Regions from separate parts of the Halomonas profundus genome, predicted to be linked through region 1. Evidence: predicted binding sites of a transcription regulator. Region 1 holds the regulator's gene; each other region holds the start of a gene.
What was found. Region 1 encodes PhoB, which activates phosphate uptake and scavenging genes when phosphate is short. Its sites were predicted from a motif close to TGTCATANNNNTGTCANA; they were not measured.
Positions count from the first base shown of each region.

Region 2: a site for PhoB is predicted at 5,727-5,744, ahead of LMS44_RS14275 (PstS family phosphate ABC transporter substrate-binding protein). Genes of this name have one in related genera too.
Region 3: a site for PhoB is predicted at 3,714-3,731, ahead of LMS44_RS21730 (UTRA domain-containing protein). Genes of this name have one in related genera too.
Region 4: a site for PhoB is predicted at 1,726-1,743, ahead of LMS44_RS22515 (esterase-like activity of phytase family protein). Genes of this name have one in related genera too.

Region 1 is NZ_CP086344.1:5,157,285-5,164,512, forward strand. Features, by position in the region: gene LMS44_RS23505 (hypothetical protein) at 1-174, opposite strand, end outside; gene phoR (phosphate regulon sensor histidine kinase PhoR) at 486-1,772, opposite strand; gene phoB (phosphate regulon transcriptional regulator PhoB) at 1,775-2,464, opposite strand; gene ubiA (4-hydroxybenzoate octaprenyltransferase) at 2,590-3,480, opposite strand; gene LMS44_RS23525 (chorismate--pyruvate lyase family protein) at 3,516-4,091, opposite strand; gene LMS44_RS23530 (NAD(P)/FAD-dependent oxidoreductase) at 4,229-5,419, shown strand; gene LMS44_RS23535 (HU family DNA-binding protein) at 5,528-5,800, shown strand; gene LMS44_RS23540 (hypothetical protein) at 5,800-6,156, shown strand; gene LMS44_RS23545 (LysR family transcriptional regulator) at 6,235-7,179, shown strand; gene LMS44_RS23550 (aldehyde dehydrogenase family protein) at 7,158-7,228, opposite strand, start outside.
Region 2 is NZ_CP086344.1:3,129,741-3,136,968, reverse strand. Features, by position in the region: gene LMS44_RS14305 (beta-ketoacyl-ACP synthase III) at 1-965, shown strand, start outside; gene LMS44_RS14300 (MlaA family lipoprotein) at 1,008-1,832, shown strand; gene LMS44_RS14295 (PP2C family protein-serine/threonine phosphatase) at 1,841-3,034, shown strand; gene LMS44_RS14290 (STAS domain-containing protein) at 3,024-3,542, shown strand; gene LMS44_RS14285 (multidrug effflux MFS transporter) at 3,683-4,870, shown strand; gene LMS44_RS14280 (sulfite exporter TauE/SafE family protein) at 4,943-5,674, shown strand; gene LMS44_RS14275 (PstS family phosphate ABC transporter substrate-binding protein) at 5,805-6,818, shown strand; gene pstC (phosphate ABC transporter permease subunit PstC) at 6,914-7,228, shown strand, end outside.
Region 3 is NZ_CP086344.1:4,775,162-4,782,389, reverse strand. Features, by position in the region: gene LMS44_RS21745 (TonB-dependent receptor) at 1-1,185, opposite strand, end outside; gene LMS44_RS21740 (ABC transporter substrate-binding protein) at 1,433-2,290, shown strand; gene LMS44_RS21735 (hypothetical protein) at 2,512-2,739, opposite strand; gene LMS44_RS21730 (UTRA domain-containing protein) at 2,863-3,636, opposite strand; gene LMS44_RS21725 (ABC transporter substrate-binding protein) at 3,906-4,985, shown strand; gene LMS44_RS21720 (alkaline phosphatase family protein) at 5,042-5,866, shown strand; gene LMS44_RS21715 (ABC transporter permease) at 5,863-6,696, shown strand; gene LMS44_RS21710 (ABC transporter permease) at 6,680-7,228, shown strand, end outside.
Region 4 is NZ_CP086344.1:4,952,508-4,959,735, forward strand. Features, by position in the region: gene LMS44_RS22500 (heteromeric transposase endonuclease subunit TnsA) at 1-185, opposite strand, end outside; partial or broken gene LMS44_RS22505 (ATP-binding protein) at 327-989, shown strand; gene LMS44_RS22510 (NADPH-dependent FMN reductase) at 1,012-1,590, opposite strand; gene LMS44_RS22515 (esterase-like activity of phytase family protein) at 1,810-3,120, shown strand; gene LMS44_RS22520 (alpha/beta hydrolase) at 3,232-4,215, opposite strand; gene LMS44_RS22525 (malate synthase G) at 4,433-6,607, shown strand; gene LMS44_RS22530 (PaaI family thioesterase) at 6,676-7,092, shown strand; gene LMS44_RS22535 (DUF411 domain-containing protein) at 7,105-7,228, opposite strand, start outside.

The DNA.
Region 1 (7,228 bases):
GCCAGTTGAACTACCGGTACCTTGGGAATCCATCGGTTGCTCGTCAGCGGTAATACCTTGGTTTTCGTCAATCGCCGAATTTTCATCGGTTTGTGCAAAAGCTAATGGGCTTGCCATCAGACCAAAAGATACACCTAAAATGCCAGCTTTCTTGAGAAAATCCTTGGACGTCATATCCTACCTCCGATCGCTGTTTAGTACCGCTTAATGAAGAAAGAAAGGCTTACTGAGAAGCCAGCAATTCCTGCGGTCATCTTCCTTCAATCTGTACTCTGCAGAAGGCATGCCAAAAAACTTAAGCATATAAATAAAAACAACAAAATCAGTCTCTTAATTAAAAATAAGTTATGCCAAAAAGGCATCGACTGAGTCACGACACAACGCTTTAAGCTGTGTAAAAATGGCACATGGGTAAAGCTTTGCCAACCTTGCATGCCAATATTGCACATTGCTACAAATATTATGCAATGGGATGACTTGCTAAATTAAACAAGACGCGAGGGGGGGAAGGTGCAGCGAAACAACGCACCCTTGCCGGGAAGGGACTCAATTTGTAGTTGCGCATCGTGGCGCAACAGCACGTGCTTAACGATCGCCAAGCCTAAACCTGTGCCGCCAGTCGCAGTGCTGCGCCCCTTATCAACACGGTAAAAGCGTTCTGTTAGTCGGGGAATATGAACGGGATCAATCCCTTCACCGTTATCTTCCACATCGATATAGCCGCCACCAGTAGCGCTAGCTTTCCAGCGCAGGGTGATTTGGCTGCCAGCAGGCGTGTAGCGAACCGCATTAAAGGCAAGGTTAGAGACGGCGCTGCGAATCTCCTGTTCACTGCCTAACAGTCGGGCATCGCTCTCAAGGGCGACGGTGATGGTATGACGTTGATGCGATAGGGCCAGCGCATCATCACAAACGCTTTGCAGTAAAGGCTCGAGTGACAGTGGATGATGATCTTGGCCGCCCTGGTCAATTTCCAAACGCGAGAGCAGCAATAAATCGTTAACCAGATTCTGCATCCGCTGGGTCTGTTCCTGCATTTGCTGAATACTACGTCCCAAGCGCGGCGGAAGCTGGTCGGAGATATCACTGTAGGTTTCCAAATAGCCGGAGAGAACGGTCAGCGGCGTACGTAACTCATGGGAAACGTTGGCGACAAAGTCGCGCCGCATCTGCTCAAGACGATGCAAGCGGGTGATATCGCGAGCCATCACTAAGCGTTCGTCGTCACCGTAGAGGGTAATTTGATACTGCAGGATTCGCCGTTCATCAATCGGTGAGGTGAGCGTTAACGGCTCACTGTAGTTACGCGAATTAAAATAGCTGATAAAGCCCGGGTCGCGCAGCAGGTTGGTAATGTGTTGACCACGATCATGGACGGTTTGTAGCCCCAGCATGGCGGTGGCGGCGCTGTTCCACCACTCCAAATCACCGTGGCGATCAAGCATGACCACGCTATCACGCATTGCTTCAGACGACTCTTGAATACGTGCCAAAGTAGCCCGCAGACGGCTTTGGGTGATGCGCTGACTTTTTTGATAGCGGTATAAACGATCGAATAGCTCGCCCCACATCCCGCGAGCGGCAGGCGGTTCATCGTTAGGGTGGAGGGTGAGCCACAAATAGAGTTCGCGTAACTGTCGTAAGTGGTAAAACAAGCATCCCGCAAGCCCTGCTGCAAGCCCCAGCCCAGCCGAGCCCAACAGCCAGCCCAAGCAAGTGCCCAGCGTGGCCAGCCACGCTATTCGCCACAGCTCACGACTCCATAAACGCACATTTACACCCGTGCAGAGAAACGGTAACCGGTACCCCGAACCGTTTGGATCAGGTTTTGATGCACGTCGCCCAGCGCTTTACGCAAGCGGCGGATATGCACATCGACCGTGCGCTCTTCAACGTAAACATTGCCGCCCCACACTTGGTCAAGCAGCTGGCTACGTGTGTAAGCGCGCTCTTGGTGAGTCATAAAAAACTGCAGCAAACGGTACTCGGTGGGGCCCATTTCCAGCGCTTTGCCGTGGGCACTTACCCGGTGGCTCACCGGATCAAGCAGCAGGCCGTTAATCTCAATCGGGTCTTCAACGCCACGTGGCGTCGCACGGCGCAGCACCGCTTTTAGCCGTGCCACCAATTCCCGGGGTGAAAAAGGCTTGGTGATATAGTCATCGGCACCGGCTTCAAGCCCTTGAATTTTATTATCCTCTTCGCCTTTCGCGGTGAGCATAATAATCGGGATTTCAGCGGTGGTTTCTTCACGTTTTAGGCGTCTCGCCAGCTCAATACCGCTAGTGCCGGGCATCATCCAGTCCAGCAGCAGTAAATCGGGTTGGTGGTCGACCACCATGGCATGAGCATCCTGGGCGTTATCCGCTTCGAGCACGCGATAGTCAGCCATTTCCAGCGCTACCGCGATCATCTCGCGAATCGACGCCTCATCATCGACAATCAGAACGGTCTTGGCGGTCATACCAGAGCCTCACGGTGTTCAAAGAAACTAGTTCAAAGAAAAACAGTTCAAAGATAAACAGATCAATGACATGTCAGTGACGATAACACCATGACTTGATGACAATTACATGACAACCGCCGCGATCAGCCAGCCGCAGGCCACCAACTTAGCGCGATACCGGCAAAAATCAGCAGTCCCGACCAGTGATTATTGAGAAACGCCTGGAAGCAGGCATCCCGCTCCTGGTCGCGAATTAAGCGCTGCTGATGCAGAAAAGTCGCTGCCATTGCCGCTAGCCCTAACCAGAAGAAACCACCTAAACCAACCCACCAGCCTACCCAAGCCAGCAACCCCAGGGTGGCTAGCTGGAGTAAGCCGATAATCAAACGATCCGCATTTCCAAACAGCACGGCCGTCGATTTAATGCCAATTTTTAAATCGTCGTCGCGATCGACCATGGCGTACTGGGTATCGTAGGCCACTGTCCAGCACACATTAGCGCAGAATAGCAGCCATGCTTCCAGCGGCACGTGGCCGAGCACGGCGCCAAAAGCCATCGGAATTGCCCAGGAAAAAGCCGCGCCCAGCACCACCTGAGGAAAGTGGGTATAGCGCTTCATAAACGGATAAATAATCGCCAGCAGCACCCCGCCCAGCGAGAGCAGCACCGTAAACCAGTTGGTCAGTAATACCAGAATAAACGCAGCGGCCACCAGGGCGATAAACAGCAGTTGAGCTTCGGTTTCGCTGATACGGCCCGTCGCTAGCGGACGTTGTTTTGTGCGTTTCACATGCCCATCGAAGTGGCGATCCGCATAGTCATTGACCACGCAGCCCGCAGCGCGCATCACATAAACGCCGGCCACAAAAATCAGCAGCACATTTCGCCCTGGTACACCTTCCGCAGCCACCCATAATGCCCACAGCGTCGGCCACATCAAAAGCCATGTGCCTATCGGCCGATTCAAGCGCATCAGCTGTAAAAAATCTGCCACGCGAGCCCATCCCTTCGGCCGCAACAGTGAACGATCCATGCTTACCTCACGAAGAATAAGATGCAGGCGCTAGCCTAGCGCGAAGGCAGGCCAAGATCATCCGCCATCGCCGTCAAAAAATACTCTTGCACTAATAACGACAGACTGCCGTGCTTACAGCCGTGATAAAAAACAGAGCGCCTTCCCCAGGCACAGCCTTCCTGTATGCCGTTGACGCTAGCAAACTGGGGGGAATGCGTCGTTACTTCCAATGGCCCACGCACTAAACCCGGCTGGCGAAATAGCCAACTACCTAGCGAGCGCTCGCCCAGGCACTCTAGCCGTTGGCCCTTTACCTGTGAAAGCGGGGCGACCGAGCGCGCCACCACCCATGGCGTTCCATCTAAGCACAGCGCCACTTCCCGCAGCCAGGCGTAACGCTTGGCACCAATGCCCAGCGCCTGAGCCTCATCCTGGCGCGGCCAACCAACCCCCTGGCGCAACAGTCGTACTCGAAACGGCTTCTCGCCACCTGCGACCATTAAGTGGGCGGTTAACGAGTCGGTGGAGGCAACCCACTGCCACCAGGAAGCACTCATCGCCGGGCGCGCCGCATCAATCGGGCGCCAGCGGGAAAATAGAGGAGTTTGCCGAAAAGCAGCAGCCGTCACCGAGTTCTCCAGGGCAATTAACGGGTTGGCTAGTGTAACATGAGCACTGAAAGGCTTTTGTTTCAGCGACTTTTTTAACGACTCGGTTTAGCGCTTCTTTTTTCGCAACCTTATTTAGCAACTTTTTTGGTGTCTGCATGCCCGCCACCCAAACACAGAAAACCTCTTCGCACTCTGCGCTGGTGATTATTGGCACTGGAATGGCAGGGGTTGGCCTTGCCCGGGCGTTGCGCCGATTGGGCGACCAACGCTCAATAACGCTGGTGAGCGCCGACAGCGGCGATGATTACAGCAAGCCGTTGCTCTCCACCGGCTTCGCCAAGGGCCTGGTGCCCGAACAATTAGCCCAGCGCAGCGCTACTGACCTGGGCGAAGAGCTAAATGCCCAAATGGTTATCCACACCCAGGTAACCGCACTGGATGTGGATAACCAAACAATTCTGCTCGAAGGCGGCATGGTGCTCGGCTACGACACACTGGTACTGGCCACTGGCGCTGCACCACGGGTGCCCTTCAGCATTGAACCCAGCGTAGCCCCACGCTGCTTTACCATTAACGACCTGGATGACTACCGCCGCTTTCACACGGCGCTAGGCCAGGGCCCTGCACGGGTGGCGATTGTTGGCGCGGGGCTGGTCGGCTGTGAATTTGCCAACGACCTCCACGCTGGCGGCCATCGTGTCAGCCTCATTGCCCCAGAAGGAACCCTACTTCCTCGCTTGCTGCCACCGCCCTTAGGGAACGCCCTAGGCGATGCCTTTAGCGAAGCAGGTATCCATCTTCACCTTGCACGTTCGATTGATTCGATAGCGGCCGAAAGCGGCGAAGATATCGTATTACGTCTGGATAACGGCGACGCTGTCAGCGCCGATCTCGTGTTGATGGCAACCGGCCTTGCACCTCGCACAGCACTTGCCGAATCGGCTGGTTTAAACGTATCACCTGGCGGTATAGTCGTTGACCGCCAGTTGCGTACATCGCACCCCAATATCTACGCCCTAGGCGATGCAGCCTGCGTAGACGGTGTTAATGCCATGTACGTGCAGCCACTACAAGCCAGCGTTAAGGCGCTGGCGGCAACCCTTTCAGGCGCGCCCACGCCGGTTAGCTTCGGTGCTTGGCCGGTAGTGGTTAAAACGCCGCTGCTACCAGTGGTGGCCTACCCGCCAACGAACACGCCTGAGCACTGGCGAATTGAAGGCGAAGGCGGTGATATCAGTGCCTTGGCTGAAAATAAAGACGGTCGTTTGATTGGTTTTGCGTTGACAGGCGGCTGCGTGAGAAGGAAAGTGGAGCTTTCCAGAGCAGCACCTGCACTGCTAGGCTGATTTTCGTCGCGTTCACGACTAGGCTAGAGAAGTTAACCTAATCGGCTACGCACCCAACAACATGCATTTGTTTGATGTTTGATTTCTTTTAAAAAGGGGAGATTCCTTATGCGCAAACCTGAACTCGCTGCAGCCATCGCTGAAAGTGCCGACCTATCCAAAGATAAAGCTGGCCAAGTGCTGAACGTTATTCTGGATGAGATCACCAACAGCGTTGCTAAGGGCGAAGATGTCGCTTTGATTGGTTTTGGTACCTTCACGGTACGTGAGCGCGCAGCACGTACCGGCAAAAATCCGCAAACCGGTGCCCCGCTGCAGATTCCGGCCAGCAAAAACGTTGCCTTTAAGCCAGGCAAAGGACTTAAGGACGCCGTTTCTTAATGAAGCTCAAGCTGACGCTGTGGCTACTGGGCGTACTGCTCAAACGTGCCCTGCGCCGCAAGCCGCGCTTTCGTGAACAGTTAGAACGCATGCGCGGCCTGGACTGGGGGATTGCCACGGAAGATCTAAGTATTGCCCGCCACTACCGGATGACACCGAAAAGTATCAGTACCGGCAAAGGGCTGCCTGTGGACTTAGATCTTGAGCTACGCTTCCGTGATCAGAATACCGCCTTGAAAGTGCTCAAAAAGCCAACACAGCAGGCCTTTCTCGACGGCATGATAAACGGCGACGTGCGCTTAGTGGGTGATTCCGCCGATATGAATAAGCTGCAAAAACTACTCAAGTATTTGTAGCGGTTTACGATTGGCATAGGGTAACGGCTTAGATTAAATAAATTTAGGCTGAACAAGGTAGAGGTATAAAAGCTATCGATGGACATACCTCATCAACGCCTCGTTTACTTTCGCGTTACCCTTGAGTCTGGCTCCGTGCGCCGCGCAGCGGCGCGCTTGGATATTGCTCCCTCGGCGGTAAGCCGGCAAATTGCTTTGCTGGAAGAAGCCTTGGGAGCGACGCTTATGGAGCGTCAGCGCGACGGCATTTCGCCTACTCCGGTAGGCGAAATGCTGCTTGAGTACTGCGAGCGCCGCGGCGCCCTTGATGAAGGGTTTATTGCGTCACTTGAATCCTACCAACGCATGGAAACCGGCAAGATATCGCTTACCGTCGGAGAAGGGTTTGTCAGTGACCTAGTAGCCTCCCCACTGCATGAATTTACCCAACGCTATGCGGGCATTCAGCTCGATATCCATACCGCAGGCACCTCGGGCATTATTGACGCTGTTGTCGGCGATCACAGTCATATCGGCTTGATGTTCCATGAGCGTACCCATCCCCAGCTGCGTTTCTGGTCATCTACTCCTCAGCCACTCATGGTCATTCTGCCGCCCGACCACCCGTTAACCAGCCAAACGGCGCCGCTCACGCTTACCCAGCTTAGCGACCAGCCCATGGCCATGTGGGACACTACCCATGGGGTGCGTCAAATGGTTGACCAAGCCTTTCAGCAGTCGCGTATAGCCCCGCGCATGGCGATGAATACCAACTCAATGGTGATTCTGGCCCAATATGTGCGCAGCGGTATGGGGATTACACTGCTACCCGCCTTTGCCGTCGCCCACGATTTAGAGCTCGGCACGTTAGTGGCGCGCCCGGTAGATAATCCGCTTTTTCAGCGCTCCCAGGCCCACATGGTCACGCGGGTAGGCCGCCAACAGCCCAAGGCCAGCATTCTGCTGCTACGCCACCTGCAGCGCTGGATGCAGGCGTTTCGCGCCCCAGGCTCGGTAAGCGATCAACCAACACCACTACCGTAACCAAACGCCACGCTGGCTTCAGGGGCTGTTTCCACCCAGACGCTTTGCG
Region 2 (7,228 bases), 2.0 Mb from region 1:
CAAGCAGCGAATTTATCGAAAAAGCCTCCGGTATTAAGAGCCGCTATGTGCTCGATGCAGCTGGGATCCTTGACCCACAGCGTATGCGGCCTAAACTTCCGCAGCGGGGCAATGACGAACCCTCTATTCAGTGCGAGATGGCGACCGCTGCCGCGCGGCAGGCGCTGGCCGCTGCCAAGGTAGAAGCTGCTGACATCGAGCTGGTGATCGTGGCCTGCTCAAACCTGGAGCGTGCCTACCCCGCTATGGCGGTCGAGGTGCAGCAGGCCTTGGGCACAAGTGGCTACGGGTTCGATATGAATGTGGCCTGTAGTTCAGCGACGTTTGCTTTGGAAACGGCTGCCAACGCCATAGCCTCCGGCAGTGTGAAGCGTGCCCTGGTGGTCAATCCGGAAATTTGCTCGGCGCACCTCAACTTTCGAGACCGTGACAGCCACTTCATTTTCGGCGATGCTTGTACCGCTGTGGTACTAGAAAATAGCGCTATTGCGGTGGCCGATGAGCAGTTTGAAATTCTTGGCACGCGTCTGGTTACCCAGTTTTCCAACGCGATCCGTAATAATGCAGGGTTCCTTAACCGCGTAACGGACAGTGACCCACTCGCCTTGGATAAGCTGTTTGTGCAGGAAGGGCGTCGGGTGTTTAGAGAAGTTTGCCCGATGGTGGCTAAATTGATCACCGATCATTTGGCCTCCTTAGAGTTGGCCGGTGGCGATCTGAAGCGCATGTGGCTACACCAGGCTAACCGGCATATGAACGATTTGATTGCCCGCAAAGTATTGGGCTATGACCCGAGTGAAACACAGGCGCCGATTATTTTGGATCGTTACGCCAACACCAGTTCAGCGGGTTCTATCATCGCCTTTCACCTCCATCGCGAGGCGCTTGTGGAGGGCGATATTGGCGTGATTTGCTCCTTTGGAGCAGGTTATAGCGCGGGCAGTGTGGTTATTCGTCGTTTGTAGATGTCTGTATAAGGTGCAAGGGAATTGAAAAAGGAAAATGTCATGTGGCAGTGGTTTAATAACGCGCAGCCTGCGCTTTCGCTGCGTAGCAAAGGGTTGCCACTACTACTGGTGACGTTACTCGCAACCGGAGGCTGTGCCAGTACGCAAATGGCGGAAAATACTGCTCCCGAAGACCCTTGGGAAGGCTTTAACCGCAAAGTGTTTGCGTTTAACGATGTGTTGGATCGCTACGCGCTCAAGCCGGTGGCAACAGGCTATCGTGCTATTACCCCCGACCCGGTAGAAACGGGCGTAGGTAATTTTTTCTCCAACTTAGGTGAAGTGCGTACTGCGCTTAACAGCGTGCTGCAGGGCAAACCGTCAAACGCGGGCCTCGCCACGTCACGTTTTTTAATTAACTCCACGGTAGGCATTGGCGGACTGTTAGATTATGCCACCCTAATGGAAATTACTGCGGATGAAGAAGATTTTGGCCAAACGTTAGCGGTGTGGGGGTGGGAAGATTCGCGTTATCTGGTGCTGCCTTTCTTTGGCCCCAGCACGCTGCGGGATACCACCGGTATGCCCGCGAACATGGCAACGAACCCCGTTAATTATGCAGAAGACGATATTGTTCGAGTAGGCCTTACCGCACTCAAAGCGATCGATATTCGAGCGGGTTTGCTTGACCAGGAAGAATTAATTCGTGGTGATCGCTACCGTTTTATTCGTGACGCTTACTTGCAGAACCGCCAATTTGAGGTGAGCGATGGAGAATTGGGTGATGACCCCTTTGCCAGCGAAACCTTCGACTTTGATGACAGCGATTTTGATGACAGCGGTCAGGATGATAGTGACTTTGGTGACAACGAAGTCACCGATTGAGGCTTATGATGGATCATTCTAAGCAGTTGATCGCGGTGATCGACGAACCTGGTCGTGAACGTGATGCGCTGGCTGAAGCGATTACCTGCGATGGCATGTGGGTGTTTGCCGCTGAGGATATCGCGCATTTGCCTGCTGACACGGCGCTCATTGTTGCCCATGCTCGGGCAGTTCCGCGGCAGCAATGGACACACCTAACGCGACGCCTACCGACACTGGTAGTCAGTGACTCGCGTCAGGACGCCGACTTGATCAAAGCGATTGATGTGGGGCTGGTGGACTATATTGTCCATCCGCTGCGACACGCCGAGCTGTTGCGACGAATGATCCGTAAGGCCATTAAGCTCAACGATTTGGCGCTGGAGCGCGAGCGTGACCATGCGCGGCTGGCGGAGTTAAACGAGAGCCTAGAGACCCATCTCGCGCTGCTGCGGATGGATCAGCAGAGTGGAGGGCATATCCAGCGGCGTTTGTTACCGCTGCGGCCCAAGGTGATTAACGGGGTGTATTACGACTACGTATTTGCTCCTTCGCTCTATTTGTCTGGTGATTTTCTCGATTACCAACGCTATAACGAGCGCTACAGTGCCTTCTATTTCGCCGATGTATCGGGGCATGGTGCCTCGTCGGCATTTGTTACCGTGCTGCTCAAATATTTATGCAACCGCTGGCTGAGTGAGTGGGATGGCCAGCATCCGGAAAATCTGCCGCCTGATTGGTTAAAGGCGATGAACCGCGAGCTGCAGGGCACCGATATTGGTAAACATGCCACCTTATTTGTCGGTGTTATTGACCACGAGGCGCATACTCTTCACTATTCGCTCGGCGCGCAGCTTCCCATGCCCCTGTTGGCAGCAGAAGGAGAGCTACGCCGTTTAGAAGGCGAGGGAATGCCGGTAGGCCTTTTCCCCGATGTGGAGTATCCTTCGCTGAGTTGTGCATTGCCGAATAAATTTCGTCTATGGCTCTGCTCAGATGGAGTATTGGAATGCTTGCCGGGTAAAACGCTCGACACGCGGCTCAAGGAGCTTGAGCAATTAGTAAGCGAGAGTGTAACGCTTGAGCAGTTGCGCGACCGGCTAGCAGAAACGAATGCACTCCTTGCCGAAGGGGATGCAGAGTTTGATGCCAACCAAGAGCGCGATGCTTTACCCGATGATCTAACAATCATGATGGTGAGCGGATTTGGTCATGCTGATTGAAGAGGGCCGCATTAAAGCGGCGTTCGATTCTGGTGTTTTTATTCTAAAACTGTGTGGTGATGTGCGTTTGACGCTCTGCGCCACGCTGGATACTCAAGCCCAGCGTCTTGCCGAGACGCCGGGGTTGCGTGCCGTATTGATTGACCTGCGTGAAGCCACCAATGTCGATTCGACGGCGCTTGGTTTTTTGGCCAAGGTCGCGATGGCGGTGAAAGGGCGCCTGGAGCAGCCGCCGACGATTATTGTCGATAATCCTGATGTACGGCAGATGTTGGACGTGATGGGCTTTGCGCGTTTCTTCACGCTGATGGAAGCGCCGCTACAACAGACGAGTACGCTCAACAATGAGCTTGAAGAGCTGCCCCAAGAGCCGGCAGACGAAGAGGGACTGCGCGATCGTATCCTGGAAGCCCACCGTATTTTAATGCATATGAACGAGCATAACCGTGAGCAGTTTCAGCCACTGGTTGACATGCTTGAGTCGCAAGACGCCACTACACATCACTAAGCTCCCCTCTCCTTGATAAGCCCCTGGCCTCTTCCAAGGGCTATCTACCGATAGTCTCCAATCCCGACAAAGGCCTTAAAATCAGCTATGATTAGCGGCCTATCTATTTCAGTGCGTACATTATCGCCTTAAGGAGACCCATGGATCTTAATCCTCGCCGGGTAGCACTGTTGGTTGCTGCCAATACGGCGCTGGCGCCCTTTGCTATCGACGCTTATTTGCCTGCCATGGGTATCATTGCTGAAAGCATCGGCGCCAGTATTCACCGTACTGAACTCTCCATCAGCGTATTCCTGTTCGGCTTTGCATTGGGCCAGCTATGCTTTGGGCCGCTTTCGGATCGGATGGGTAGAAAGCCTGTGCTGCTGGGCGGACTGGTGGTGTTTATGCTGGCAAGTCTTGCTATTACGATGGCGGACAGTTTGCCCACGCTGCTGGCTTGGCGGTTTATTCAAGCGTTGGGAGGCGGGGCCTGCGTGGTCAATTCGGCGGCGATTGTGCGCGACTGCTTTAGCGGGCGCGAGGCCGCCAAAGTGATGTCCACCATGGCGATGATTATGATGCTGGCGCCGCTGGTGGCACCTGCAGTGGGCAGCTTGCTACTGCACGTGGCTGGCTGGTGGCTGATTTTTGTGTTCTTAGCCGTTTACGCAGGCTTTTTGCTCTGGCTGCTAGGAACGCGGTTACCTGAAACCCGCGATATGTCGCTGCCTGCAGCTTCACCACGGCAAGTAATACGCAACTACGCCAGCGTGCTTAAGCATCGTGAAGGCATGGGCTATATCTGTGCGGTAGCGGCTTCCTTTGCGGGCCTGTTTGCCTTCGTGACCGCTTCGCCGTTTCTCTATCTCGACTATTTTGGCCTCTCGCCCGGCACTTATCCGCTAGTGTTTGGGGTCAACGTTGTCGTTATTGCGCTCTCTAATCGGGTCAATATTCATCTGCTCCGCAAGCGAACTCCTCAGCAGAATTTGCGTTTAGGGTTGCTTATACAGCTGGTGGCCGCGCTTGGGTTGGTAGCGGTGACCGCCCTGGACATCGCGTCGCTAGTGATCGTGGTGCCGTTGATTATGCTGTTTACCGGAATGATCGGGCTGATCACGCCCAACGCGATCTCGTCGTTACTGGATCATTTTGGCCATATCAGCGCCACGGCAACGGCGCTGCTGGGCGGGATCCAGTTTACCTGCGGCGCCCTCGCGGGAGTGATGGTAGGGCTGTTCGAGGTAGAGCATCTTTGGCCCATGGTACTCACCATGCTGGGCGCTGCGTTGCTAGGCAATATCGGTGTGCGCAAACTGACTAAAGCACCTGCTGCGGATGAATAGTTTTCAAATAGATAGGGCGTGTGGACAGGGCGTATGGATAGAGCATATGGATAGTTTGAATGGGTAAGTTGAATGGATAGCATGCTGGCTTGGGTCAATATGCCGATGAGCACTTGGTTAGCTTGCTCCGCCGTACTGTTAATGGGTGCTTTTGTGCAGCGCGCTACCGGCTTTGGTTTGGCCATTATTGGCGCACCGCTACTGTTGATGCTAGAGCCTCGTCTGGTGCCGGTCACTCTGGTACTGTTCGGATTTACCGTCTCCCTGATGATGGTGCGTCATTACTGGCACGAGGTGCGCCTGGATTCCATTGGCATGGCGCTAGTGGGGCGCCTTCCCGGCAATGCGCTGGGTATTTGGCTGCTACTCGCCGCCCCCATGTTTGTGTTAGAAAAGCTGATTGCGGTCATCGTCCTGTTTGCGGTACTCGTCACCTTGTGCCGCTTTCAGTTGCCGGTAAACCGAATAACGCTGTTTGGCGCTGGGGTGCTCTCTGGCATTTTTGGCACCGTTGCGGCTATTGGTGGCCCACCCATCGTGCTGCTGATGCACGGCTTACCCACTGATCGTGTGCGCGGCAATCTAGCCGCCTTTTTCATTTTGACCTCTCTATTGACCTTAATCACCCTTGCCTTGGCTGACCAGATTCAGCTTTGGCATTTCCAGGTCGCGCTTACCTTCCTACCTGCAGTATTAATAGGTAACGCCTTGGCAGATACCGTAGCCCACCGTTTAGACCGACGCATGCTGCAAGGTGCCTCGCTGGCGTTATGCACCCTCGCGGCGCTAGGACTTTTGTGGTGATGTAAGGTCGGGTTGCCTCTATGTAACGAAAAATTTTCTACGTTTTGCTCGCTGTCATGAAGTTGTCATGGAACCAGTGCAAGGTATGCCTTGCGAAGGCCAGATCCCTACATGAACAGGAGTATTTCGCATGAACCGTATTCTCAAAACCACCGTTATCGCGGCTGCTGTAATGAGCGTTGCCGGTGTTGCTCAAGCCCGTGATCAAATCCGAATCGTTGGTTCCAGTACCGTTTACCCGTTTGCCAGCTACGTAACGGAAGAGTTCGGTGCGACTACTGGTAACCCGACGCCTGTTATTGAATCGACTGGTTCGGGCGGCGGTTTGCGTCTGTTCTGTAATGGTGTTGGTGAAGGCACACCCGACATTACTAACGCTTCTCGTCGCATGAAAGTGTCTGAGTTTGAGCGTTGTGAAGAGAACGGCGTTACCGATATCACCGAGGCTAAAATCGGTTCTGACGGCATCGTATTGGGTCAATCAAGCGAAAACGATGACATTGCTTTAACCCGCGAACAGATCTTCATGGCGGTAGCTGCCATGGTGCCGGTTGATGGCGAGTTAGTTGAAAACCCCTACACCAACTGGAGCGAGATCGATTCTTCGCTGCCAGACCGTGAAATCTCCATTTATGGGCCGCCGACAACTTCGGGTACCCGCGATGCTTTTGAAGAGCTGGTAATGGAATCTGCGTCTGAGGGTATGGATGTTTACGGCGATGAAGGCTACACCGATATTCGTTCTGACGGTGTTTACATCGATGCCGGTGAAAACGACAACCTGATCGTTCAGCGCCTTTCAGAAGACACCGGTGCCTTTGGTATCTTCGGCTACTCTTTCCTTGAAGAGAATACTGACACGATCAGCGCCGCCAGCATTGATGGCGTCGATCCTGAGGCTGAGGCGATCAGCTCCGGTGACTATCCTATCGCGCGTTCACTGTGGTTCTACGTGAAGAACCAGCACGCTGAAGACGTCCCGCCGATGTACGATTACGTCGATATGTTTATGAGCGAAATGATGATTGGCGATGATGGCTACTTGCGTGATATCGGCTTGATCGTTCTGCCAGAAGGAGAGCGCGAAGAGTGGCGCCAGGCTGTTGCAGATCGCACTTCAATGACAGCAGACGTTCTTAAGTAAGTTGGTAGGTCAGATTAAAAGTGGTCGGCAGCGCAAGCTGCCGACCCGTTATTGTTGATAGGTTTCTTAACCGGTGACCACGTGAGAGAGATGCGATGCAGACCAACCAGCTTCTTCTGATTTTTTGCAGTGCATTATTGCTGCTGGGGCTGCTGGCTTTTTTTGCTGGCCGTTCAAAAGCCACTCGGTTACGTAGCGCGGGTACGGCGATGTTCGCCCAGCCTGACCAATACGCTTGGTTTACAGTACTCTCCACCGCCGGGCCAGCCGTGGTAGTGAGTGCCTTGGGCGCTTTCGTTTTGCTTCTAATGGGCGCCGACATTCCTACGCTTTATCTGCTGGCGGCGAGCTTAGTGATAGCAGCCATCGGGCTACTGGTGAGTCTTAATCAAGTAAAACCCGATTTTCAT
Region 3 (7,228 bases), 380 kb from region 1:
GCCAACGGTGATGTCATGGCTAACCGGGCCGGTCAACACATACCCACGCAGCCCCGCCTGGCTGGCGACGTTGTCGATATGGTTGTTGGTCTCGAAGTCGTTGACACTGGCGTTACCCGCGTCATCGGTAAGGCTCGGAGTCGCCGACACGATGCCTTCGAGCGTGCGGTTCCCCCCCAAGGCCGCGAAAGCGGTCCAGGTGTTGGTGAGGTCATATTCACCCCTGACCATGCCGAAATTGGTTTCTAGCGCGGTTCCACCGAAAGAGGGGGTGTAGTTCAACGAGGAGTCCGGCGCAGTGGGCACCCGTGTGGCCGCGCCGGTTCTGACACTTGAACGGCCGCCATCCAGGGTGAACTTTTGATGACCGACATCGAACAATATCCTGCCTCGATCGCCACGGTAGTCGAGCCCAACGACAACAGAGGTATCGCGCTGGTTTTCGTCATCAATGGCGGTGTCACCACGGCCGCGCGTGGCACTTACCCGTGCTCCCCATTGCTTTTGGTCACCATAACGCTGGCTAGCATCGACGCCCACTTCGCCGTAGCCATCGGAGCGGTAGCCACTGGATAGATTGAGCATCGGGTCATCCCCCGCATGCTTGGGCTCGATGTTGATGGTGCCACCAATGCCGCCGCTCCCGCCGATGGGAATGCCCGACGTAAAGGCGCTGGCGCCTTTGAAGACTTCGACGCGCTCGGCAAGGTTGCTGTTGATGATTTGTCGTGGCAGCACACCGTAGAGGCCGCCATAAGCCACGTCGTCACCGGTCAGGTTAAAGCCGCGCACCTTGTACGCTTCACCATAGATGCCAAAGCCCAGCCCTACCGATACCGAGGCATCGTTCTGAAGCGTATCGCCCAGTGTCTGGGATTGTTGGTTCTCCATCAGCTCACTGGTATAACTGATAACGTTGAAAGGCACGTCCATCGTGTCCTTTTCACCGATCAGGCCCACTCGGCCACCCGCCGCGATTTGGCCACCGGAGAAGGCTGGAGGTGGCGTATCTCCATAGGTCGGTACGGAGCCCGTGACGGTGACGGTATCCAGGGATTGATTGTCAGCACTTGTCTGCGCCCAGGCGGTCGCGGGTGTGATACCCATCGCGATCAGCATCAGCGCGCGCAGAAGCCGTGCTTTACGGCGCTTAACCGCGGTGTTGGAGGTGTTCCCAAGAGACATAGTGTCGATCCTATCGTTTTTACAGCAGCGCCCAGCCGCCGCGTTTTTATGAAACCGATGTAAGAAAGCGGAGGCTTGGCTGTCGTGCCATGGTCGCCTTTCCGGCATGGCTTTATATGATAAACAAAATGAGATGTATTAACATATGCGGATGACATTTTTCCGTACTGCCTTGCAAAAAATCCGCATTGACGTCTCAATGTGATTCCTTTTTTCTGATGCTCTCGCTGCTATGTGCCACCGGTCGATGCTCTTTTTCTTGGCTCGCTGCTGTTTAACGGCCGCTTGCTTGCTGCCCTTGTCGAGTGCCCACGCGCAGTGGGCCACCATCAACTGGACCATTGCCGAAACGCTACTGGCCATTGACGCGCCGCTGAGAGGTACCGCTCAACAAAATGGCTACCATGAGTGGGTAGGGGAGCCCAGAATCCCCGACGGCGTTGCAGATCTTGGCCTGCGATCACAGCCCAACCTCGAACTCATGGCGCAATCGCCACCGACGCAAACGTTCATTTCGCCGATGTTCGCCAGTTTGACGGAGCGTCTGGAGAGAATTGCCCCGGTCACGTCGTTCTCCCCCTATTCACCCGGCACCCATACCTGGCAAGAGATACAAGCACTCACCCGTCAGCTAGGTGAGTTGACCGGCCACCGGCTGCAGGCAGCGCAGCTAATCAACGAAACACATGCGTTGATGGACACGCTTCGCCAACAGCGCCCCGATGCACCGCCGCTGCTGATGGTGCAATTCATGGATGCCCGCCATGTCAGGGTTTTTGGCGACAACAGTCTCTATAATGCCGTGCTTGAACGAATCAATTTGACCAATGCCTGGGATCGGCCTACCAACGCCTGGGGATTTTCACTCGTGGGTATCGAAGCGCTCTACGACTATCCTGAGGCCACGCTGGTCGTGGTCGAGCCGCTGCCCGCCGGGGTCGCAGAATCCCTGGCGAAGAGTGGTTTATGGCAACATTTACCCAGCGTTAAAAACGCCACGCTATTGCGTTTACCGCCGGTATGGAGTTTTGGCGCGCTACCTTCCGCTCAACGCTTTGCTCGGGAGCTGGTTTCTGCCCTGACGTCGCGCACCCCCCTTGAGTAAGCGTTTGAGCGCTTAACCCTATTTCCGAACAGGCTAGGTGCTATTTCATGCGTCAATGGCGCCGGTGGCGCTGTCATTTTGCAGGCTGACCATGCCTTTCCAGCGCTTTTCCAACAACCAACTCCAGCTCTCTTGGTGGATATCCAGCCTCTTGGGGAACATGGTGATATGCCCACTGGGGCGAGAACCGTGACCAAATCGCTCTGGATTTCGTTGGCACCTTAAAACGTTCTGCTGCTTTTGTTGTGCAGAATACTGCTCATTAATTTTTCCTGAAGCATATTTTGCGCACTAAACTGCTCATATTGGATATCTTGAGCACTATCCTGCGCATAGGTGGCGCTTGAAACTGACAGTACAGATTCATTTTGATAAGGCTTGGCACGATGCGGGTTAATTGTCGTTACCTGCCCACGAATATTGGACGCGAGATTCGTTGGCTTGCGCACTCTTGATACTCGGCTCAAGCGCTGGGGGCTGTTATGAAAAAACACGCGGCTGATGATCGTGAAGCGGCGTTGGTGACGCTGTTGAAACGCTTTTATGCGGGCGAGCTCACCGATGGGCAGTTGTTACGTGCCCTGCGGCGCCGCCGACACAGTGAGTTCAATCGCATCATGCCGCCAAAGCTCATCGTCGTAATCGATGGCTCGGCCATTCTGGTCGTAGTTGATGCGAGTGACGCGCTGAGCAGGCCCTCCTGAGGCCGCGCGCAGTGCCTCAGCCGCACGACAATGCAGCACCGTGGAGCAGAGCTCGAAGCTGACACGGCTGATGCGTATGCCGTAGTGGCTGCGATAGAGCTCGGTGAGCGAGCAGGTCACGAGGTCGTGCTCGAGGATCCCGGGGAAGCAGTCCGCGCGCAGGTAGTGTTCGACATACAGCACGGGGCGCCCATCGATACGGCGTGCCCGGATGATGTGGAAAACCGGTGCTCCTTCCAGGATGCCCAGGCGGGCCGCGACCTTGGGTTGGGCGGGGCACTGGGTGGCTTTGAGTACCTCGGTTTCCGGGCAGCGCTGCTGGGACGCTACCATTTCCTTGAACGGCAGAGAGGCGAGTAAGTCGTAGCGAAGACGAGGCGGGGAGACGAACCAGCCGCGGCGGCTCTCCCGATAGATGCGACCTTCGGCCTCCAGTTGCATTAACGCCTCACGCAGTGTGATGCGTGTGGTTGAGAAGCGCTCCATCATCTGTCGTTCGGAGGGTAGGCGCCCAGTGGCAGAGGGGGCCTCCTCGGCCAGCATGCCCAGTAGCGCCTGCTGAAGGCGGCTGGTCGGTGGTGTCAGACAGGGTGAAGCGTTATCCGCGCTAAATGGCGTGGCGTGTGGCAGCGTAGTGGTCAAAGGAAGCTCGCTTCTGGTCTAGTTCAGGCTACGTAAGTTCGTACGCAGTCGTCTGCAGGTTATTTTAGCGAAGGTATCATGTCAGAGCGATGACATGTCTGAGCTATAACCGCTATTTTCAGCAGCAATTGCCGCTATTGTAAGGACATGTGAATGTCATTCAAGCGACATGCCTTTGTCATTTCCACCCCCTAGTATGCCTTTTGTCAGCCGTTACTGAACTAGACCAGATGGCGGCATCACCCTGACTAACCGAATGAGGCCATACTGTGAATCCGACACGCTCGTCGCTGCTGCAACTGACGCTAACCGCCGCGCTCGGAACGGCGCTTCTCGCAAGCCCGGTCCAAGCGGATACCGACCTGTCCGAACTGATCGCCGCTGCCCAGGAGGAGGGGCGCGTCGACAGCGTCGGCATGCCGGACTCCTGGGCCAACTGGAAAGACACCTGGGCCGATTTGCACGAACAGTATGGTTTGGAGCACATGGATACCGACATGAGCTCCGCCGAGGAGATAGCCAAGTTCAAGGCCGAGGGTGAAAATGCCACCGTTGACATCGGTGACGTGGGCATTAGCTTTGGCCCCATCGCCGTGACAGAAGGGGTGACTCAGCCCTACAAGCCGACGACCTGGGAAGAGATTCCCGACTGGGCCAAGGATGAGGACGGCCACTGGGTGTTGGGCTATACCGGCACTATCGCCTTGATGATCAACAAGCAGCTAGTGCTGGAAGCGGAACGGCCGCGCACCTTTGCTGATTTGCTTGAGGGCGACTACAGCGTAGCGCTGGGCGCCGTAGGGCAAGCGGCTCAGGCTAACAGCGCTGTGCTCGCCGCCGCCTATGCCAACGGTGGTGATGAAAATAACCTGCTGCCAGGGCTGGAGCTATTTGCCGAGCTGGCCCGCCAGGGGCGGTTGTCACTGGCGGATCCCAGCATAGCCAACCTCGAGAAGGGGGAGGTCGAGGTTGCGCTGATGTGGGACTTCAACGCTCTGAACTACCGTGATCAGATCAACCGTGATGCCTTCGATGTGGTCATTCCTGGCGATGCCTCGGTGACTTCTGGCTACGCCACCATCATCAACAAGCACGCCCCGCATCCTAACGCGGCCAAGCTGGCTCGCGAGTTCATCCTCTCTGACGAAGGGCAGTTCAACCTGGCGGAGGGATATGCCCGCCCGATTCGCGCCGAGCACCTGACCCTCCCCGACGAGATCGCCGCCAAACTGCTGCCCAATGAGCAGTACGCCAATGCCCGTGCGGTAGAGGATTTCGACGCCTGGGAAATGAGCGCACGGCAGTTGCCGAGCCAGTGGCAGTCCCAGGTGCTGATCCATCAGCAGTAACCGCCTCCTCTTTCCGACTAACTGCCGTCTCCTCAGGAGGCGGCAAGGAGCCTGTGATGTCTCAGCGCGTCATTCTCGTAGTGCTCGATGGCCTTAACCATGCCGTGGGGCGGCACGCTATGGGCCACCTGCATGCCCTCTGTGAAGCGGGCCGTGGCAGCTTCCACGCGCTTAACTGCGAGCTGCCAGCCATGTCCCGTCCCCTCTATGAGTGTTTGCTGACCGGCGACCGGCCTGTGGACTCTGGGGTGGTGCATAACCAAGTGGTACGCCGATCAACCGGCACCAGCCTATTCGATCTGGCGGTTCGTCAAGGGCGGCGTACTGCGGCAGCGGCCTATCACTGGGTCAGCGAGCTCTATCTTGAGGCTCCCTTCGTGCCTGCCCGCCACCGTTTCCACCAGAATGCGGAGAGCGCGATCCAGGTGGGCCTCTTCTACTGGCAGGATCACTACCCTGACGATCACCTGTTCAGCGACGCCGAAGCGCTGCGCCGGCTCAACGCCCCAGACTTTTTGCTGGTGCACAGCATGAATGTTGATGATGCCGGCCATCGCCATGGTGGTGAGTCGCCCCAGTACCGCAACGCCGCACGTCGCGCCGATAGCGCCCTGGCCGACTATTTGCCGCAGTGGCTGGCTGAGGGCTACCAGGTGATGGTGACCGCCGACCATGGTATGAACGCCGATGGTTCTCACTCGGGCCTGCTGGAGGAAGAGCGCCGGGTGCCACTGTGGCTATTTGGCGAGGCATTTGCTCATGCGCCGGTGGCATCGCTGCAGCAGCCAAGGCTGTGCGGTACCTTGGCCACCTTGCTGGGCCTGGAGCATGACAAACCCTATCACGCCGAGCTGCTGGTCGAGGGGAGGGCGGCGTCGTGAAGCGTCTACTGCCCGCCTGGCTATGGCTGGTACCCTTTGCGCTGGTATTCGTGGCCTTCCAACTGGCGCCGCTCGGCTGGATCGCCATCAGTGCCTTCCACGTCGAGGGCGCCTGGGGGCTCGGCCACTTCAGGGAAATCGCGGGTTCGACCTTCTTTCGTCAGGCCATTGGGCGCAGCCTGGAGATTTCACTGATTTCGAGCCTTCTGGGGCTGATCATCGCCACCCTGGCATGCCACAGCCTGACCCGCACCAGCGGTCCGCTGCGGCGCTGGATGATCGCCTTCACCAATATGACCAGCAACTTTGCCGGTGTACCGCTGGCCTTCGCGTTCATCATCCTGATGGGCGCCAACGGGGTGTTGACCATAGCCCTTCAGCGTGTGGGGCTGATCGACAGCTTCTCGCTCTATTCGCGCAACGGCCTGATCGTGATCTACACCTGGTTCCAGATTCCTTTGGGCATACTGCTGCTGTTTCCTGCCTTCGAAGGATTGCGGGCAGAGTGGCGGGACGCTGCCAGCCTGCTGGGCGCCGGGCGCATCGCCTACTGGCGCCATATCGGTCTGCCGATCCTCCGGCCGGCACTGGCGGGGACGCTGACGATTCTGATCGCCAACGCCATGGGCGCCTATGCCACCGTCTATGCGCTGGTCAATACCAGCTACAACCTCATGACTATCCGTATCGCCAATCTGGTCTCGGGGGATCTCTTCCTGCAGCCCAATCTGGCCAGTGCCCTGGCGCTGGTTCTGGTCGGGTTACTGGCAATGGTCACCCTGATTCAGCAGTGGATAGTGCGCAGGAGCCATTATGTCGTTGAACGCTGATCTCACCTTATCCCGGCCAGAGGAATCTCCACTGCCAATACGTCGCCTTGTCTGGCCGTCGCCCTATGCACTGGTGGTGTGGAGTGTGTTCACGCTACTGGCGCTGCCGCTGCTCGCCACCCTGGGTTATGCGTTGGCGTCCAGTTGGGGGGCCACCCTCCTGCCTGATGGGGTGACCCTGAAGTGGTTTGGGGAGCTATGGAGTACACCGCGCTTTCAGTGGGCCTTCACCCGCTCAATGCTGGTCACGGTAGGAGCGCTGGCGCTGAGTTTAGTGCTGGTGGTGCCGGTAGCGTTCCTGGCGCATACCCGCTACCCACGGCTGGATGCCTGGATGAGTGGCCTTATCCTGGTGCCCTTTGCAGTGCCTCCTGTGGTCTCCTCGGTAGGGCTGCTGCAACTCTACGCTGGCGGCCCGCTGCCACTGGTGGGCACCCCCTGGATACTGATGTTTACTTACGTGACGATCGCGCTGCCCTTCGTCTACCGGGCCATTGCCAACAGCCTGCGCACCATCGATGTAAGGTCACTG
Region 4 (7,228 bases), 200 kb from region 1:
TGAAACGGGATCTCGCACGGCTGGGAAATCACACCAAGGACGCTCACATCAAAGTCAGCCTTGATGAGGAAATCACGTTCGAGCGTCGACTCGAACGCAATAGACTCCTCCCCGCGAAAGGCATAGTAGCCAGACACACTTCGTCGGGTAGGGCCGATTTTACGAACGGATGTAGGCAGTGGCATGGGTAGTCGCACCAAATGTTGAATAAAACAAGGCCTGTCGCATCAATTGCTATTAATTCTGTCGCACTCAATCCTGTACAGACTACCATAATAGCCCGATATTACGCCCTGAGGGTCGCATCAATTGCTGAAAATGACAGCGGCTCAAAACCCAAACCCGGTGAGATTTCGCTGGCCCACCACGGCGTGCTGTTTTTGGATGAGCTGCCGGAGTTTTCCCGCCATGTGCTAGAGGTACTTCGGCAACCGCTGGAAACCGGAGAGATTCACCTCGCACGTGCCAGTCATGAACGTCGCTACCCTGCTCAATTTCAGTTAGTAGCCGCAATGAATCCCTGCCCCTGCGGCCACTTGGGCGACCCACGCCAGCGCTGTCAGTGTACCGCCAGCCAAATCCAGCGTTATCAAGCACGGCTTTCCGGGCCATTGCTAGACCGTATCGATCTGCAAGTGGAAGTGCCCGCGCTGCCGCCAGAGCAGCTCACCGCACAAACCCAAGGCGAGTCGTCAGAAGCCGTGCGTGAGCGGGTGATGGCCGCCCGAGAACGCCAAATGGCCCGTGGCGCGCTGAATAGCCAGCTAAGCGGCAAAGCCCTGGAAGCCGCCTGCGCGCTTAACGATGAAGAGCGCGCCTGGCTCGCGGGCGTGCTGGAAAAGCTCAAGCTCTCCGCCCGCGCCTATCACCGCGTACTGCGCGTAGCCCTGACCCTTGCCGACCTTCAGGGTGAACCCAAGCCCACCCAGCCACATCTAATTGAGGCCATTGGTTACCGACAGCTGGATCGGATGCTAAAGGGGGCGTAAGCCCCCGAAAGCCACTGGGCGGTTAGCGAGTGGCAGCCAGTGAGTCCACTAGGCGCTGACACAGCGCATCCAGCTTCTGCCCCGTGGTTTCATCGTGTAACGCGCCACTATCATTGAAAGCGCTGCCCGCTTTCGCCAGCGACAATGGCTGTGGCAGCACGACCAACCCCAGATTGGCTAACAGTTGCTGACCAAGCGGTAGCGCACGGATGCCACCTAGCCCACCAGGGGAAGCCGCCACCAGCGCTGCCCACTTACCGGCAAATAACTTGAGCCCCGGCGTATCCTGGTAGGGTCGTGACAGCCAATCCAGTGTGTTTTTCAGCAGCGGCGTGATAAAGCCGTTGTACTCTGGCGAAGAGATCATCACTGCTTGGTGATCCGCCAGAATCTCACGCAGCTTCAGCACATTCTCCGGCACGCCCCGGGCTTCAATATCTTCATCAAACAGTGGGCAGGGGTAATCTTTTAAATCGATAAAGGTTGCTTCCCCGCCAAGCGCCTCAATACGCTTGGCGGCCAGCTTGGCTAGCTGCTTGTTCAGTGACGCTTCTCGGGCACTGCCTGCAAAGACCAGTACCTTTTTGACCGATGATCCCATTGTCATTTCCTCTTTGAATAATGTATTTGAAAGCCACACCATTTATTAATATTTACGCCTGTTGAGCAAGACGTATTTTACGACTCAGGGCCAGACTCGACTTGAAACCCTGCTGCCATTAAAACGTCTGCACTTTGTCATTCAACTATCACTATGACGGGTGAAAATTAGCAAAAGCTGCACCTGCTCTAATTTTTCTTCCTAAATGGTGAAATAGTGATGACAAAGCCGTTACTAGCGACTGCTCTACTCGCCTTTGCGTTTACCAGTGCGGCACACGCCCAGCAGAGTTTTAGCGCCACATTGTCCGGCCATGCCCAGCTACCCGGCAGCACCTTTGTGGCAGCTCCTTCCGGCGCCGCTGAGCACTACAACGTCTCAGGCCGTTTTACTGGCCAAGAGGGCCGCATTGAGCAGTTATATACGAACATGCAAGCCACCGGCTTAGCGCTACCCTTCCCCAGCCAGCCCCTGCAGGGTTTTTCTGGCATTCGCTCACTTGGCGATAACCGTTTCCTGGTGTTGACCGATAACGGCTTTGGCTCCAAGGCGAACTCCTCCGACGTCATTCTGATGTTTAACATCATAAAGACTGACTGGGACACTGGGCGCGTCATCATCGAGGAGACCGTTCAACTATCGGATCCAAACCGCAAGGTGCCCTTCCCGATTATGAATGAAGCCACTCCTGGTCGTTTTTTAACCGGCGCTGATTTCGATATTGAATCGATACAGCCGGTGGGCGATAGCTACTGGATTGGCGATGAGTTCGGCCCCTGGATTATCCAGGTCGATAATGCGGGGGAAGTGCTGCAAGTGCTGGCCACCAATCCTGGTGGGACGCTGATGCGCTCCCCCGACAATGCCTTTGCCCTCACCCCGAACCCTGGCGCGCCTCTCGCTAATGATGTGAGGGTGTTTCGCTCTGGTGGCTACGAGGGCATGGCGCTCTCCGAAGACCAAACAACCCTTTACCCCTTATTGGAAAAGCCAGTCTGGGACAGCAACGCCAACGCCCCGGAAACGATTGATGGCACCCCCGTATTAAGAATGTTCGAGCTCCATACTGAAACCGGCGAATGGGGCGACACAACCCGCTACTACCCCTTGGAGTCAGCGGATCATGCTATTGGCGATTTCAACCTCATTGGCGGAACTCGCGGCTTAATCATTGAGCGTGATAGCCGCCAGGGCGACCCGCGAGAAGAGTGGGCAGACAACCCTGCCGAGTTCAAACGCATCTATCTCGTCGATCTCAACCGCACAAATGAGCAGGGTGTGCTTGAGAAAATCGCCTATATAGACCTGATGAACATCCAGGATCCAGATGGCATCGCCCCCCGCGGCACGATCAACGGCACCTTTAACTTTCCCTTTGTGACCATTGAGAACGTGGATCGTGTCGATGAGAGCACCATCGTGGTCGCCAATGACAACAACTACCCTTTCTCGATTGGCCGCCAGCAAGGCCGCGCCGATGATAATGAGCTAATACTGCTCGATGTAGAGGACTTCCTGAACGCCCAGTAAGGCAAATCAGTGTGAGCATAGAAAGGTAAAAGCACTGAATAAAACCTTAGCGGAATTTATTCAGTGCTCGTGCCGTATAGGGAATAATCTCGCCAATATATTTTACAAAATCTATTGGCTAGCACTTTCGACAAACCCATCTACAAAGTTATCCAGCGCTGCAAACAGCACTTCACGGATGGGGTCTGCCTCATTTACCAAGTGGTGGCGAGCTTCCGGGTGGCGGTGAATTTCGGCATTGGGAAACTTCTTCGCCAGAATCGCTAAATTCCACTCCCAATCGACGGTCAAATCCTGCTCGCCCTGGAGTATCAGGGTAGGCAGTGGGTTGGGCTCCTGGGCCAGTAGGCGAGGCATCCAGCGGCGCATCGCGCTCACCCAGGCAACGCTCAAACGCTCTGGCTGCAGCGGGTCACCCTCACGTAGAAACTCGGTGAACTGCTCGTCGGTAGAGTTGGGGCGATATTTACGCGGCAACTCTTTTACAAACGGGCTGGCAATCAAGTGCAGCCAGCTGGTTTGGCTCCATCCCCAAGGCCGCACCAGGGGCGCCAACAGCACCAAACCTGACCAACCGGAAGCCTCACGGCGGGTGAGTGCATCGGTAGCCAGAATCGCCCCACCGGTACTCTGGCCCACGCCTAGCCACGGCTCAGGCGCCATGCCTTGGCTCTTTAGGGTCATCTGCAAATGGGCCAGACAGTGCTGATAATCATCGAAATCTTCTATTGCCGCCCGCGCACCGCTGGAAAGACCATGGCCGGGAAGATCCCACAGCACTACCCGCCACCCCTTAGCCAGCAGGCGTTCAAGCAAATGGCGATATAGCCCCATATGATCGAAATAGCCGTGCACCACAAAGGCAGTGCCTACCGGCTGCGGGGGGCTCCACACTTGGCACCATAGCGCAAAGCGCCCTGTATCGATAAAGCCTGCATGCACTTCACTGGTATCTAACAGCAGTGCTTCTAAGCCATAGTGATGGAAATAGCCTTGCATAGCGTCTGCCAATACTTCTCCTGGCAACAAGCGGCTAAGGGCGGTATCGCCCGAGGCGTGGCGAAACAAGCCTTCCAGATGTTGGAAATCACGCATCGTTGTTTCTCCATAACGCCATGTTCCGTTGGCCTAGACGCGGCTGTTGAGCCGCATTCCCAAAACCTAATACCTAGTCATTTGGTTGAGCATTTTACCGCATTAGGGTCTACGCTGTTTACATGCCCGAGCAGGTGTGGAATTATTTTCCATAAATACATTTTACTCTGACCGTGGCAAGCACATTCCCCACGGGCATCCTCACAGGAGAAACCCCATGAGCGAGCGTATCACGCGCCACCGTTTACAAGTGGCAGCCGATTTAGATCGTTTTATAAATGAGCAGGCGCTACCGGGAACAGGTGTTGATGAAAACGCCTTTTGGGCCGGTGTGGATGCTCTGTTTCATGATTTGACCCCTAAAAACCGTCAATTACTTGAAGAGCGCGACACGCTGCAAGAAAAACTTGACGTATGGCACCGGGAAAACCCCGGCCCGGTCACCGATATGCCGGGATACCGCCGCTTCCTGAAAGAGGTTGGCTACTTGGCAGAAGCACCGGCTAACGTCAAAGCGACCACTGCTAACGTTGACCGTGAAGTAGCCGTTCAGGCAGGCCCGCAGCTGGTTGTACCAGTGAGCAATGCACGCTATGCGCTGAATGCGGCTAACGCGCGCTGGGGCAGCCTTTACGACGCCCTGTACGGCACCGATGCGATTTCCGAAGAGGATGGCGCGGAAAAAGGCACCAGCTTCAACCCGAAACGTGGCGCCAAAGTGATTGCCTATGCCCGCGGCGTGCTTGACCGCGCAGCCCCGCTGGCCACTGGCTCGCACCGTGATGCGGTGAACTACGCCATTCGTGATGAGCACTTGGTGGTGTCGCTGGAAGGCGGTCGTGAGACGGGCCTTAAGGATTCCGGCAAGTTGATTGGTTTTACCGGCGAAGCGGCCAAACCCGACGCGATTCTGTTAGGTAACAATGGCCTGCATCTGGAAATCCAGATCGACCCTAACGACGCCATCGGCAAAACCGACCCGGCAGGCGTTAAAGATGTCGTGGTGGAAGCCGCCCTGACCGCCATCATGGATTGCGAAGACTCCGTTGCCGCAGTGGATTCAGAAGACAAAGTGGGTGTTTACAGCAACTGGCTGGGCCTGATGAAGGGCGATCTGGAAGAGAAGATCGAAAAAGGCGGCAAGACGTTTACCCGCAAGCTGAACGCCGACCGCACCTGGCAAACCACCGATGGCAGCAGCGTCACGCTGCCCGGCCGCTCGCTGATGTTCGTGCGTAATGTGGGCCACTTGATGACCACACCAGCGATTTTGGATGAGAACGGTAACGAGCTACCGGAAGGTATCCTGGATGCGGTGGTCACCTCGCTGCTCGCGTTGCATGATCTGAAGAAAGACGCTGACCAGCCGCGCAACTCGCGCACTGGCTCTGTTTATATCGTCAAGCCGAAGATGCACGGCCCTAAAGAAGTTGCCTTCGCCAACGAGCTGTTTAGCCGCGTTGAGGATATTTTGGGCATGAACCGTGACACCCTGAAAATGGGTATCATGGACGAAGAGCGCCGCACCACCGTCAACCTCAAGGCGTGTATCGCTGAAGCGGCTTCACGAGTGGCGTTTATCAACACCGGCTTCCTAGACCGTACCGGCGACGAAATGCACACTGCCATGGAAGCGGGCCCCATGGTGCGTAAGGGCGATATGAAGGGCGCCGCTTGGATTCAGGCGTACGAGAAGAGCAACGTGCAAGTGGGCCTGGCCTGCGGTCTGCGCGGTCGTGCCCAGATCGGTAAAGGCATGTGGGCCATGCCTGACCTGATGCACAACATGCTGGAGCAGAAAATCGGTCATCCGAAAGCAGGTGCCAACACCGCTTGGGTGCCTTCACCTACCGCTGCTGCGCTGCACGCGCTGCACTACCATCAGGTCAACGTCACCGACGTTCAGCGCGAACTGGAAGAGTTGGGTGAGCCCGACTACCTGGACGACCTACTCACCGTGCCGGTAGCGGAAAACGCCAACTGGTCAGATGAAGAGAAGCAGCAAGAGTTAGATAACAACTGCCAGGGTATTCTCGGCTACGTAGTTCGCTGGGTAGAGCACGGCGTGGGCTGCTCAAAAGTGCCGGATATCCACAACGTGGGCCTAATGGAAGACCGCGCCACGCTGCGTATCTCCAGCCAGCACATTGCCAACTGGCTGCTACACGGCATTGTCGATGCACCGCGGGTGGAAGAGACCCTCAAGCGCATGGCCAAGGTAGTGGATGAGCAGAACGCAGGCGACCCTACTTACACCGCCATGAGCGCCGATTTTGAAGGCTCCACCGCTTTCAAAGCCGCCTCCGACCTGATCTTCAAAGGCCGCGTCCAGCCTTCCGGCTACACCGAGCCGCTACTGCACGAGTGGCGTCAGGTGCATAAAGCGAAGTAAGATCGTTTTACGGTGTAATCAGCCTCGAGGCTTATGCCTCGGGGCTTTTTTATGAAAGGAAAACAACAATGACCGTCATGACTGCCGAGCAAATCGAACACTTTTTAGACGAAGTGTTTCCCCAGCGGATGGGTAAGATAGAGAGCGTGGGTGAAATGACGGCCACCCTGCGCTTGAAGATAGGCAACGAGCACCTGCGACCCGGCCCGCGGGTTTCCGGGCCCACCATGATGGGCTTTGCGGATGTGGCTATGTACGTGGCTATTTTAGCGCAAATTGGCCCAGAGCCGATGGCGGTGACCAGCGATTTAAACTGCCACTTCCTCCGCGCAGCCTCCGGCGATCACGACATTATCGCCCACGCCAAGCTGATCAAGCTCGGCCGTCGCTTAGCAGTGGGCGAAGTTCAGCTCTTCTCAGTCAGCGACGAAACGCGACCCGTGGTGCATGTCACCGCCAGCTATGCGCTGCCGGATAAGATTTGAAGCGAACGTCAGTTACAGCGCCAATGTCATCAACGGCTCATCTTGCTGGTCGCTAAAGGCGTAAACGTTATAGGGTTCGTCCTGTGGCCCCGGCATACCTGGCGTACCGATGGGCATCCCCGCCAGGCCACTGCCA